DNA from 4 places in the Furfurilactobacillus entadae genome. Region 4 is predicted to be linked to each of the others. Evidence: predicted binding sites of a transcription regulator. Region 4 holds the regulator's gene; each other region holds the start of a gene.
The links. Region 4 encodes Rex, which represses fermentation and respiration genes when NADH is low (regulators of the CRP and FNR family bind a similar motif). Its sites were predicted from a motif close to TTGTGAANTANTTCACAA; they were not measured.

Region 1: a site for Rex is predicted at 1,316-1,333, ahead of ACKTR5_RS05915 (MaoC family dehydratase). Genes of this name have one in related genera too.
Region 2: a site for Rex is predicted at 1,357-1,374, ahead of ACKTR5_RS07195 ((S)-acetoin forming diacetyl reductase). Genes of this name have one in related genera too.
Region 3: a site for Rex is predicted at 1,613-1,630, ahead of ACKTR5_RS08530 (class II fumarate hydratase). Genes of this name have one in related genera too.

Annotation. Positions count from the first base shown of each region.
Region 1 is NZ_BQXN01000010.1:8,916-12,240, forward strand. Features, by position in the region: gene ACKTR5_RS05910 (DMT family transporter) at 65-1,039, shown strand; gene ACKTR5_RS05915 (MaoC family dehydratase) at 1,349-1,783, shown strand; gene ACKTR5_RS05920 (enoyl-CoA hydratase-related protein) at 1,849-2,646, opposite strand; gene ACKTR5_RS05925 (MIP/aquaporin family protein) at 3,032-3,325, shown strand, end outside.
Region 2 is NZ_BQXN01000014.1:42,135-45,459, forward strand. Features, by position in the region: gene ACKTR5_RS07190 (malolactic enzyme) at 1-1,182, shown strand, start outside; gene ACKTR5_RS07195 ((S)-acetoin forming diacetyl reductase) at 1,396-2,169, shown strand; gene ACKTR5_RS07200 (YdcF family protein) at 2,565-3,325, shown strand, end outside.
Region 3 is NZ_BQXN01000019.1:30,281-33,605, forward strand. Features, by position in the region: gene ACKTR5_RS08530 (class II fumarate hydratase) at 210-1,592, opposite strand; gene ACKTR5_RS08535 (L-lactate dehydrogenase) at 1,956-2,906, opposite strand; gene map (type I methionyl aminopeptidase) at 3,272-3,325, shown strand, end outside.
Region 4 is NZ_BQXN01000002.1:105,280-108,604, forward strand. Features, by position in the region: gene abc-f (ribosomal protection-like ABC-F family protein) at 1-1,209, opposite strand, end outside; gene ACKTR5_RS01700 (redox-sensing transcriptional repressor Rex) at 1,550-2,209, shown strand; gene groES (co-chaperone GroES) at 2,456-2,740, shown strand; gene groL (chaperonin GroEL) at 2,810-3,325, shown strand, end outside.

The sequences.
Region 1 (3,325 bases), on a different contig from region 4:
ACAAGATTCGACGGACGCTTCGGCAAACGCCCGCTTTGTAAAAAGAAGGGAATTGTGTCTAATCGTGAAAGTCAAAACACTCGTCTACGTTATTATTTCGACCTTTTTATTCAGTTCAATGGAGATCGCGCTGAAAATCGCAGGTGGGAGCTTTAACCCCATTGAACTTAACTTCATCCGCTTTTTATGCGGTGGTTTAGCATTATTACCAATTGCAGTACATACATTACATCGGAAAAATCAGCAGCTGCATCTCCGTGATTGGGGGGCCTTTGCCCTAACTGGATTCACCTGTGTTGTTGTCAGTATGACACTCTATCAGATGGCAATCCAGGCAACGACCGCATCAACAGTTGCCATTTTATTAAGTGCTAATCCTGTTTTTGGGATGTTGATTGGATTGATCTTCTTGGGTGAACGGATGACGCGAACCAACACGATTGCCGTTATTTTAACGCTAGTTGGGTTGGTGATCATCATTAACCCCTTTAAATTGACGAATCCCGTGGGCATTTTATTGGGCCTGTTGTGTTCAATAACGTTTGGTCTTTATGGCGTTATTTCCCGGGTGAATTCGAATCGGCGGCACTTTGATGGGTTGACCATGACCTGTTTCTCGTTCATTGCCGGAGCGATGGAATTGGGCTTGTTCATGTTATCAACGCACATTCCGGGTGAGGCAAACGTCCTTCGCGGAATCAAAGGTTTCAGTGACGTGCCGTTTTTTGCAAACTTGAGTTGGAGTTCTCTGCCACTGTTGGCTTACGTTAGTATCCTTGTGACCGGGGTGGCATTTGGCTTATACTTCATCGTCATGGATGAGGCGGGGATTCCCGTTGCCTCGCTGATCTTCTTCATTAAACCAGCCTTGGCACCAGTGTTAGCGCTGATCGTGCTTGGGGAACCGATTTATAAAAATACGGTCGTTGGGATCGTTGTTATCCTGATCGGTTCCGTTGTGACACTGGTTGGTGAAAAGATTGCGTTGACCATGGGCCAGTGGTTTAACACATCGAACGGTGGTCATAACCACTCGTAAGATTAAACGAATAATGAAACGCGTCATTAAGACCGTCAATTCAATTTAGGATTGACGGTTTTTTATTCCCTGATCGGGTGAAACGGCCCGACGCCAGTTTAGTAAAATTATCACAATGTGAAGGTGCTGGACGCCGGACCATCAAGATGATTATCGCGAGTTGACGGGCTTTTAGCCAACCTATTACGTGCAGAAATAGCGTCAATAAATAATTCGTATTGGATATGAAATCGCTTCCAGAAGACAATGAAGACGTTATCACAGGGTGATGTAATCTTGTGATTTAAAACACATCATGGAGGCTGTAAAATGGTTGATTACAAAATTATTTATGAAGACGAATTAGAAGTTGGGATGAGCGGCGAATTCTCAAAACGGGTCACCGAAGCTGACGTGAAGGACTTTGCGAAGGTCACCGGGGACTACAACCCCATGCATATGGACGATGAGTTTGCTGAACAAACCCAATTTCACGGCCGGATTGCGCACGGCATGATTTCTGCGGGAATGATCTCGGCTTGCTTAGGAACAAAAATGCCGGGACCAGGAGCCATTTACCTAGGACAGACGTTACGGTTTGAGAAACCAGTTCACTTTGACGATGTCCTGGTTGTTACGGCTGAGGTTACCAAGATCGAAGCCAAAAAGCACTTTAAGATTGCAACGATTGCAACAACGGTGACAAATCAAAATGGTGAGATCGTTACTGATGGCGAAGCGACGATCATGCCAGCAAAACATTAAGCCACCACAATAAGAACGCCCCCCTCATGGTAAAAGAGAGGGGCGTTCCTATTGTGATTTAGATGCTATTCGTTAGGAAATTCTGCTTTCCGTTTTTCAAGAAAGGCGGTCATACCTTCCGTTTGATCAGCGGTTGCAAATGTTTGGGCCCACATTTGGGTTTCGAAGTCGATGGCGGTGTCGAGGGGAAGATCAGCGGCACGGTCAATGACGTACTTAGCCATCCCGACGGCAATCAATCCATTCTTCTGAATGGTGTCCGCAATTTCCGTCACCTTGTCCGTTAAGGCGGCTGGTTCCGTCACTTCTTCAACGATCCCGGTCCGGTAAGCTTCTTCTGCATCCACCATGGTTCCCGTTGCAATCATTTCCTTGGCTTTCCCACGACCGACTAACCGGGTAAGGCGCTGGGTTCCCCCAAAGCCAGGAACGATCCCAAGCGTCACTTCAGGTTGACCAAACTTGGCCTTATTTGAAGCCACCCGCATGTCGCATGAGGCGGCTAATTCAAGACCACCACCTAAACAGTAACCGTTTACGGCAGCAATGGTGACTTGTGGTAAGTTTTCAATCTTACCAAATGTTTCGTGCGCTAATTTTGATAAATCAGCGGCTTCCAGAGCATTCATGTCACGCATTTGGGCGATATCTGCGCCTGCGACGAAGGCCTTTTTACCGGCACCTGTGATGGTAAGCACCTTAATGTCGGCGGCGTTCATTTTGACGTTATCCAGTGCCCGACCAATTTCGATCAGTGTGGCTGAATTTAAGGCGTTCATTGACCGCGGCCGGTTAATGGTCAAGGTTGCAATCCCATCAGAGACATCAAGCAAAATGTTTTTAAACGTTGTTGTTTTAATCATCGTTAGTAACGTCCTTTCGTAATTCCGGGAGTGATACTAGCGAGCACTTTCAATTCACATGATAGCGTGAAATTAAATAAATGCAATGATGCACATGCAAAGCGAAAAAATGGAAATCGCGTCACGTTGGGATTTGCAGGAAACTGTTAATCACCACGGTAGACAAGTTCATCAGCAAAGTTTGTGAAAAAACGAATTTTTATGGAATTAAAATGGTGTTGAATTAGGCTTTGACCAGCCTATAACTTTTTGTAATCGAAATAATGAAAAAATATCAACATTTACTTCTGAAAGCGTTTTCTTTATAGTTCGTATTGGTTAAAATATAAAGTAATGTGCAAAACGTTACTTTATGCAGGTTGAAAACTAAAGGAGGCGGATATTTATGACAGGTAGTTGGGATGTTCGGTTAGCAGCAGAGTTTTTTGGCACGATGATTTTGGTCTTATTCGGGAACGGGGCCGTTGCCAATTCGTTTTTGAAGGGGACAACGGGGAACGGAACGGCTGGTCAAGCTAATGGGGGGTGGCTGTTCATTGCATTTGGGTACGGCCTCGGGGTCATGATCCCGGCGATGATGTTTGGATCCATTTCAGGAAACCACCTTAATCCCGCAATTACACTGGCTCAAGCAGCGGCAGGAATCTTTCCGTGGTCACAGGTGCTGGGCTACTTGTTA
Region 2 (3,325 bases), on a different contig from region 4:
GTCCAGGGCGTTGACATTTCTGTCGGCAAACTCATGGTGTACACCGCTGCCGCTGGCATTGACCCCCACAAGGTCCTCCCCGTTGTCCTTGATACCGGAACCAACAATGCGGCCTTGCTTAACGATCCGTTATACCTTGGCAATCGTCATCATCGCATTGAGGGCACTGACTACGATCACTTTATCGACCAGTTCGTGACGACCGCCGAAGACCTCTTTCCCGGAATGTACCTTCACTTTGAAGACTTTGGTCGTAATAACGCCGCCAGGATCCTTAAAAAGTACCAGCAGAAGTACGTGACGTTTAATGATGACATTCAGGGAACCGGAATCATTACGTTAGCCGCCATTTTGGGTGCTCTCAACATTTCGAAACAGCGGTTAACGGACCAAACTTACTTAACGTTTGGCGCAGGATCGGCCGGTGCCGGCATTGCCAACCGCATCTTCGATGAAATGGTTGAACAGGGGCTCAGCGAGGCTGAGGCGCGTCGCCACTTTTACATGGTCGACAAACAGGGCTTGTTGTTCGATGACATGACAGATCTGACACCGGAACAGCGGCCATTTGCCCGCCAACGCAGTGAATTTGCTCATCCTGAGGCACTCACGGACTTGGCCGCCGTGGTCGACGCCATTCACCCCACCATTATGGTTGGAACGTCCACCCAACCGGGTACGTTTACTGAAGCCATCATCAAAAACATGGCTGCTCACACGCCCCGCCCGATCATTTTCCCGTTGTCGAACCCAACCAAACTGGCCGAAGCATCCGCTAGCAACCTCATTAAATGGACGGACGGCCGCGGGCTGATTGCAACCGGAATTCCAAACCCTGATGTTGTCTACGACGGGGTGACCTATCACATCGGCCAAGCTAACAACGCCCTCGTTTATCCGGGACTGGGCCTCGGCACGATTGCGTCATCGGCCCGGGTTCTAAACGATACGATGATCAGTAAGGCCGCCCACTCACTCGGTGGGCTCGTTGATCCAACCCAACCAGGGGCTGCCGTCTTGCCACCTGTCGATAAACTCAGTGTCTTTTCCGAAACGGTGGCCGAGGCCGTGGCTCAAAGCGCTGTGGACCAGCACCTGAATCAGCGGCCCATTACTGACGTTAAGGAAGCAGTCCTTAAAACGAAGTGGACCCCTGCCTACCAACCCCTAACCATTAAATAGTTGCGGTAGTGCCTGCACACCACGAGGTCTACTCAATTGAAAACGACTGATCCGCTGGTATGCCGGTGATCAGTCGTTTTTCCTCTGCCTGTTTATTTCCTAATCGAACCTGCCATCCAACACCTTTTTTTATTCGTCCTTTCCTTATTGCCGCGTGTCCCCTATACTAGGGATTAGTTATTAAAATCACAAAGTCAAAGAGAGGATTTTCCCATGACACAAAAAGTTGCCTTTATTACCGGTGCCGGCCAGGGAATCGGTGCCGCCATTGCCCGTCGTTTAGCTAATGATGGTTTTGCCGTTGCACTTGTTGGCCGGACAAAATCAAAAACTGACCACATTGCTGAAGAGATCATTGCAAATGGCGGAACAGCCATTTCCATCGCTGCCGATGTTGCTGACCGCGATGCTGTCTTTGCAGCCGTTGATGAAACAGTGGCCCAACTTGGCGACCTAAATGTTATGGTCAACAACGCCGGAGTTGCCCCAACCACACCCATTGACGACGTTACGCCTGAACAACTGGCCAATGTCACCATGATCAACACTGGTGGTGTTGTCTGGGGTACTCAGGCCGCACATGCTGCCATGAAGCGGTTAAATCACGGTGGCAAAATTATTAACGCAACGTCTCAAGCCGGTGAAGTCGGAAACCCTAACCTCACGGTGTACGGTTCCACGAAGTTTGCCATCCGCGGAATCACCCAAACAACCGCTAAGGAATTAGCTGACGAGAACATTACCGTTAACGCCTTTGCACCAGGAATCGTTCGGACACCAATGATGTTAGACATCGCCCATGAAGTGGGCCAAAACGCGGGTAAAGATGACGAATGGGGCATGCAAACATTCGCCAAGGACATCGCTTTGAAACGTCTTTCAGAACCCGAAGATGTCGCTAACGTGGTTGGTTTTCTTGCCAGCAGCGATTCTGACTACATCACTGGTCAAACGATTACGGTTGATGGCGGAATGGTTTTCCACTAAAATAATTGCGCTGTTTCCACTTTATTCCGTTTTATGTAGTTTATGATTGACTTCTCCACCACAGTCACTACACTTTAAGGTGAAGTGTAACGGAGGAAATGATGATGAATAAAGTGACCGTTTACCATGCCTTATGGTATCTTGCTGGGCTTTGTGTCACACTCGTGATGTTGGCGATGACACTTATCGGTGCTTTCATGATGTGGACATCCCTTTTTGGGGGCTAGCGACCCGTCTGAAACGCTAACGTGATTCAATAAACAAATTTTCCTTGAAACGATTGGTCACTTCTTAAGTGATCAATCGTTTTTCGACACTCGGATTTTTGGGGACGGCGCCGGTATCCTGGTGTCGGCCCCAAAAATTCATTATTTGACCGGGGGGAACCACCTTTTATGCAACTTCATGACTCAGCAACGCTATTGCTACTTGGCATGTGGCTCATTGCCATTATGTTTGCCGGCGGCTTTGCACTTTCTTGGCACATCGAAAAACGGCGGCTCATCAACGGAATTTGGTTTAACATTGCCTTTTACACAGCCCTCGCAGCCCTTGGTGGAAGCATTTTACACCTCAACAATCACCTGTTGATCATCGCCTTTGGTGTGCCATTTATCATTGTTCTACTAAGCATCATGGCGCTTTTTCTTGGTCAAAGTGTCTTACTTCTTTGGAACGCGGCCGTTGTCTGGCGCCGTGAAAGTCATTCTGTTGGGAACATGCTCACCCTCATCTTGGGACTTGGCATTTTATTGATTCCGCTGATCGACCGGTTGGCAGGTCACTTTCTGTCCCAACGATGGTTTAACTTTTTCGCCATGATTACCGATCTGGTCGTTTTTTACCTTTTATTTTGGTTCTACAACTACCTGACCGTCCTCGTCCTTTACCAATTTAACCGGCCCAAACTGAATCAACAATACGTCATCGTTCTTGGCAGCGGTCTGATCAATGGTGGCGACGTCCCCCCATTGCTCGCACAGCGGATCGATCGTGGCATTCGTTTTTATCAGCGGCAGCGTGCCGCAACCGGCGTCGCCCCGATCCTCATTCTTTCGGGCGGTCAGGGTGGCAATGAGACGCGGCCAGAAGGTGTGGCCATGCGCGAATATGCAGTGGCACACGGCATTCCTGCCGACCATGCCCTGGCGGAAGA
Region 3 (3,325 bases), on a different contig from region 4:
GATTTATTTCCTCTCAATATTACCCACCGAACTAGTCGGTGGAATCAGTACATTTTAAGGTGTGCGCATCAAGCGATGTGAGCGCTAACCCAACCAACAAGGACGACAAAACTAACAAACCTAATAGTGCGAATGCCATGTGCCACTCCTCCTTAATCAAGGACTGCCTTAGTGATGATGCTGAACTTTTATTTTTTCAATGTGCGTGATTAACGATCGATGTTTGTCATCTTTAATGGGTCAACCCATTCGTCAAATTGTTCTTCAGTAACCTTGCCAGACTTCAGAGCAGCAACACGTAACGTTGTCCCTTCTTCATCAGCCTGTTGGGCAATTTTGGCACTGTCATGGTAACCGATGTGTGGTGATAAGGCGGTCACCGTCATCAGTGAGTTGTCCACTAATTCTTGCATCCGTTCCTTGTTAACCGTCAAGCCGTGGATCATCTTGTCGGCAAAGCCCATCATGGTTCCACGTAACAATTCTGCTGATTCAAGGAAGGCGTCGATCAGAACTGGTTTGTAAACGTTCATTTCGAAGTTCCCTTGTGAAGAAGCCATGGTAACCACCACGTCATTCCCCATTACACGAACCGCAGCCATGGTGATGGCTTCAGCCTGTGTTGGGTTAACCTTCCCCGGCATGATTGAAGAACCAGGTTCGTTAGCAGGAATGTTTAATTCCGCATAAGCGGCACGGGGGCCACTTGCTAAGAACCGAACGTCATTAGCGATCTTCATCAGGTCGGCAGCTAACGTCTTCATGGCACCGTGGACAACGTCTAAGTTTGAATGCGCAGCTAAACCGTAGAACTTGTTGGTCTTGGCTGTGAATGCTGGCCCATAGGTCTTACTCATCCGGTCGGCAATGTCATCAGCAAACCCAGGAGCGGCGTTCAACCCAGTCCCAACGGCCGTTCCACCCATTGCTAATTCAAGCAAGGTGCCATCCAAACTCTTCAGGTAACCGAGGTCGTGTTCGATCATGCTGACCCAACCACTGATTTCTTGACCAAACGTCAATGGGGTTGCGTCTTGCAAGTGGGTCCGGCCGATTTTAACTGTCCGCCAGTATTCTTCTTGCTTAACCTTTAATTCATCGATCAAGTGTTGGGCAGCTTCTTCTAATTCAGCAACCGCAACGCTGGCCGTGATGTTCATGGCCGTTGGGAAGATGTCGTTTGAACTTTGACCGTGGTTCACGTCATCGTTTGGTAGGATTTCAATGGATGAATCCAACTTTGCGGCTTCGTGAGCGACAACTTCGTTTGTGTTCATGTTCGTTTGTGTTCCAGAACCCGTCTGGTAGACACGCAATGGGAAGTCCTTCCGCAGGTCTTCATCACTCAACTTCAACAGTTCGTCAATGGCACGAACGATCAGTTGACCCTTTTCAGCACTAACTTGACCAAGTTCCTGATTAGCTTCGGCAGCGGCACGCTTAATTTGTAACAGGGCACGAATAATAGCAATTGGCATGAATTGCCCCGTTGGAAAATTGTTCCGGCTCCGTTCAGTTTGTGGCCCCCATAGTGCTTCACTAGGGATGTTAACTGGCCCAATGGTATCTTCTTCGACACGATAATCTGACATTATCATGGTCCTCCGTTTCCTTGTGTTTTTAGTAACAAACAAAATGAAATAAAAGCAACGCACGTCCGAATTACCAACAGTAATTTCGCACGCGTCGTTATTAACCTCACTTAGTCTACAATCTCACAAAGTTTATAGTCAAACTGAATAGGTGTCATTAAAAAGATTAATAGTACCGTCAACAGAACGTGTAAACGCCCGGTATTATCCACTTCTTAAATCCACTTAATTTCATCTTTGCTTGTGAATCTACCAACGAAACACTTTTTCTCATAATTATCAAAAAAAGTGTGCAGACTTATTCTGCACACTTCCAATAACATTCATTTTAATGTTAGCGGCCTGCTAAACGTGAAAACACGTTTATTCTGCCGTTGCGTCATCCAAAACCTGTTTCAATGCCGCTGCCGAAGCAGTCATCTTGGCTTGTTCTTCATCCGTCAATGGGACTTCCATAACACCTGCAACACCGGTCGCATTAATCAATGCGGGGGTTCCAATGTACATATCCGTTAACCCATACTGACCGTTCATTGGTGCCCCAATTGGTAACACCACGTTTTCGTTCCGTAAAACGGCCCGGCTCAACCGCATCAAACTCGTGGCAACACCGTAGAAGGTTGCCCCCTTCAGTTTGATGATGCTGCCACCCTTAACGCGGGTTTCCTGTTCTAATTGATCCAATTCTTCTTGGCTAACGCCAGCTTCCTTGGCAACGTCCAGTAATGGGCGACCACCAATCGTTGAAGCACTGTACGCAGCGAATTCACTGTCCCCGTGTTCGCCCAAAATGTAGGCGTCAACCGTCCGCAGATCCGCGTTGAACTTCTTTGCCAACGCAACTTGCCACCGACTAGTATCTAATGACGTGCCTGAACCAATAACGCGTTCCTCTGGAAAACCAGAAAGCCGTTGCGTCATCGTCGTCAACACATCAACTGGGTTAGCGGCCACAATGAAAATCCCGTCAAAGCCACTATCAACAACTGGTGTCACAATGGACCGTAAGATCTTCAGGTTCTTGTTGACTAAGTCTAACCGTGATTCACCCGGCTTCCGAGGAACGCCGGCAGTGATAATCACGAGGTCTGCATCCGCAGCGTCTGCGTACGTCCCCGCATGAACATCCATTGGTGCTGTCATGGGTTGAACGTCTTCTAAGTCCAGCGCGTCGCCCTTGATGTGGTCCTCTTGAATATCAACAATGACTAATTCATCCGCGATTTGTTGTTGTAACATTGCAAATGCGTATGAAGAGCCAACTGCTCCGTCCCCAACCAGGACAACTTTTTGATGTTTTACTTGATTAGTCAAAAGTGTGCTTCCTTTCTGTAAAAAGCCCGTCATGAATAACATTGAATTTGTGTAGTGCAACACGTAGCAGGCTGGCCGAACACATTCCACTTCATGGCAGTGATGTGAATGCGTCGGCCCATCAATCATCTGGCTTACGGTCTTTAACCGCGTAATTGATGGAAGTAGCGTAACCCGTTCACCCCTCACTCGTCAAGCACAATCACTAGAAACATGTGAATGAGTTCAATAAGTTAACCAGCTAATTGATCGGCGTGATCATCACGTTTTCTTGCAATCGGTTCATTTGATGACCCATTATTTGCATAAATGGGTATACTAGACTAAGTAGTGTCACAACATGATAGGAAAGAGAAGATAATTCAATGATTTCATTACAATCACCACGTGAAATTGAAGGGATGCGCAAAGCCGGCGCC
Region 4 (3,325 bases):
TTGTTCTTGATCATAATAACCAATGCTCAAGCTGGCACCAAGTTTGACAGTTCCAGCAAGCAGTGGCAGTTGGCCCAAAATGGATTTCAAGAGGGTTGATTTACCAACCCCGTTGGGACCAACGATGCCGACCGCATGTTGTTTAACGACGTCTAAATTAATGTGTTCGGCCAGCGGATGGTCGCTCGTGTAGCCAATGCTGACATCCTGGACCTTGAGCACCTCTTTGCCACTTTCACCAGATGGTTCAAACCGAATGCGGATGGAGCGATCGTCATCTTTGGGTGCCTCCAACCGATCCATGCTTGCAAGCTGTTTTCTCCGGGCTTGGGCCCGCTTGGTGGTTGAGGCACGGACGATGTTACGGTTAACGAAATCTTCAAGGGCGTTGATTTGGGTCTGCTGCTTGTCGTACGCCCGTTGTTCAGTGGTGAGCCGTGTTGCCTTCTGGCTTAAATAAGCTGAGTAGTTTCCTGTGTAATGGGTCAACGTGTGTTGGTTCATGTCGTAGACGGTGGTCACGACATGGTCAAGAAAGTACCGGTCATGGGAAACGACGAGGACGGCTCCCGGGTACGTTTTCAGGTAATCCTCTAGCCAACTTAGCGTTTGGATGTCCAAATGGTTTGTTGGTTCATCCAAAATCAGCAAGTCTGGGCGTTGAAGAAGGTGTTTTGCAAGTGCAAGCTGGGTCTTTTGCCCACCAGAAAAACTGGTGACGTTACGGTCGTACGTGTCTTCATCGAAATGAAAGGCATGGAGAACACCACGAATCGTGGCCTGATAGCCATAACCGTTATTTTCTGTGAAGTCGTGCTGCAACTGGTCGTAGTCGGTTAGTAAGTGGGTGTAATCTGCACTGGTATGATCAGCCGCGGGGTCGGCAATTTGGGCTTCGAGTTGATGCAACTGGGCTTCCTGGCGCTGCTGCTGAGCAAAAACGGTGAGCATTTCGTCCCAGACGGTGTTGCTCGAGGTTAAGCCGGCGTCCTGAGGAAGGTAGCCAATGGTGGCGCCCTTTGAAGAAGAAATGGTTCCCTCATCAGGTTCCGTAATGCCAGCAATCATTTTCAGCAGGGTGGATTTTCCGGCACCATTCCGGCCCACCAAACCGACACGGTCGCGGTCGTTAATGGTCATTGAAACGTGTTGAAATAAAGTATCAGCGCCGAAACGTCGCGCAACTTGTTGCACCTGAAGCACTTGCATAAATTGAGGTCTCCTACATCATAAAAGTCTTTGTTCTATTTTAGCATGTTGTGGGGTGGGATTGCGAAAGGGACAAAAAGTTCGTGAAATGAACTAATGATTGGTGGATAAACGCGTGTAACCACTCGAGAAGTGGTCTAAAAATTAATCAGTAAAAGAAACGCCGGTTTAAGCCACTTTTGCGCATTGAAAAATGGTGAAATGCCCTTGTGATTTTATGAAATACCCGAATGCTGATATGAAATATGCTTCACAATAAGGGGCCCTATGCTATAATTTACCTTACAACGAGTTTCACAAGGATAACCCGCAAAGTGCGGAAAGAAAAGGAGTGACTGCTGTGGCTGAACAACGAATTCCACGGGCAACGGCAAAACGGTTGCCAATTTATTATCGATACTTGAACATTCTCCTCAACGCAGATAAGATGCGCGTCTCATCAACAGAATTGTCAGAAGCAGTGAAGGTGGATTCCGCCACGATTCGGCGGGACTTTTCCTATTTTGGTGCACTAGGAAAACGGGGCTACGGCTATGACGTGCCTAAATTACTTGAATTCTTCAAACGAATCTTAAATCAGGATCAACTGACTAACGTTGCGTTGATCGGGGTTGGGAACCTTGGGCATGCATTGCTCAACTTTAACTTCCACCAAAACAGTAACGTTCGGATCAGTGCCGCTTTTGATGTGAACGAAGCCATCATTAATACAGTTCAAAGTGGTGTGCCAATTTATCCACTGGATGAGATGGTACAACAGTTGCGGGATCAACAAATTGAAATTGCAATTGTGAGTGTGCCAGAAGACACAGCGCAAGACGTGACGAATCAAGTGGTTGAAGCTGGTGTTCAGGGAATTTTGAACTTTACGCCACGGCGGTTAACGGTTCCTGACAACATTCGGGTTCAAAACGTCGATTTAACAAACGAATTACAAACCTTGATTTACTTCATCGACCATTACGAAGGTGGCGACGATGGGGAAGAGGACGACGAATAAGCACGGTTTAATAACATTTGGACAATGAGCCAGATGTTTTTTTATTGTCAAAAAATATTTGGCTCACGTTGCCGTATGTCTTGGTGAATGGGGCGTCAGTGGCTTGGGCAAAAACTTTTTGACTAAGTTTGACCAAAACACTTGCATTCAGAAAGCGGCATGGTTATCATAGAGCATGTTGTTAGCACTTAACGTATAAGAGTGCTAAAAGCTCTGATTATAATAATGATATTGGAGGGAATCAACGTGTTAAAACCATTAGGAGATCGCGTTATTTTACAAGCTTCAGAAGAAGAAGAACAGACCATTGGTGGCATTGTCCTTGCAAGTAATGCACAGGAAAAGCCAACAACTGGGAAGGTTATCTCAGTTGGAACTGGCCGGATTTTGGATAACGGAACGACGGTTGCCCCACTTGTTAAAGCGGGCGACGTTGTGATGTTTGACAAGTATGCGGGAACCCAAGTTTCAGATAACGGTAATGACTACCTGGTTCTCCATGAAAAAGACATCGTTGCGGTTGTTGAATAACAACGCAGCGTTAACTAACCGAAATAAGCATGTGTCAGCACACTAAAATACAGTTGAGGTGGCAGAAAAATGGCTAAAGATTTGAAGTTTTCAGAAGACGCCCGGAGCGCAATGCTCGCTGGGGTCGATAAATTAGCGAACACAGTAAAGACAACACTTGGACCAAAGGGACGGAACGTCGTTTTGGAACAAACATATGGTTCACCAACCATCACAAATGATGGGGTGACGATTGCCAAGGCCGTTGAATTAAAGGATCATTTCGAAAACATGGGTGCTAAGTTGGTGGCAGAAGTTGCTTCCAAGACAAACGACATCGCCGGTGACGGAACAACGACCGCCACGGTGTTGACGCAATCCATCGTTAACGAAGGGATGAAGAACGTTACGGCTGGTGCAAACCCTGTTGGGATTCGTACCGGGATCGAAAAGGCAACTAATGCCGCCGTTGATGCCTTGCACAAGATGAGCCACGATGTGAAGACTAAGTCTGACATTGCCCAGATTGCGTCCATTTCAGCCGCTGATCCAGAAGTCGGGACGTTGATTGCCGACGCAATGGAAAAGGTTGGTAACGATGGTGTG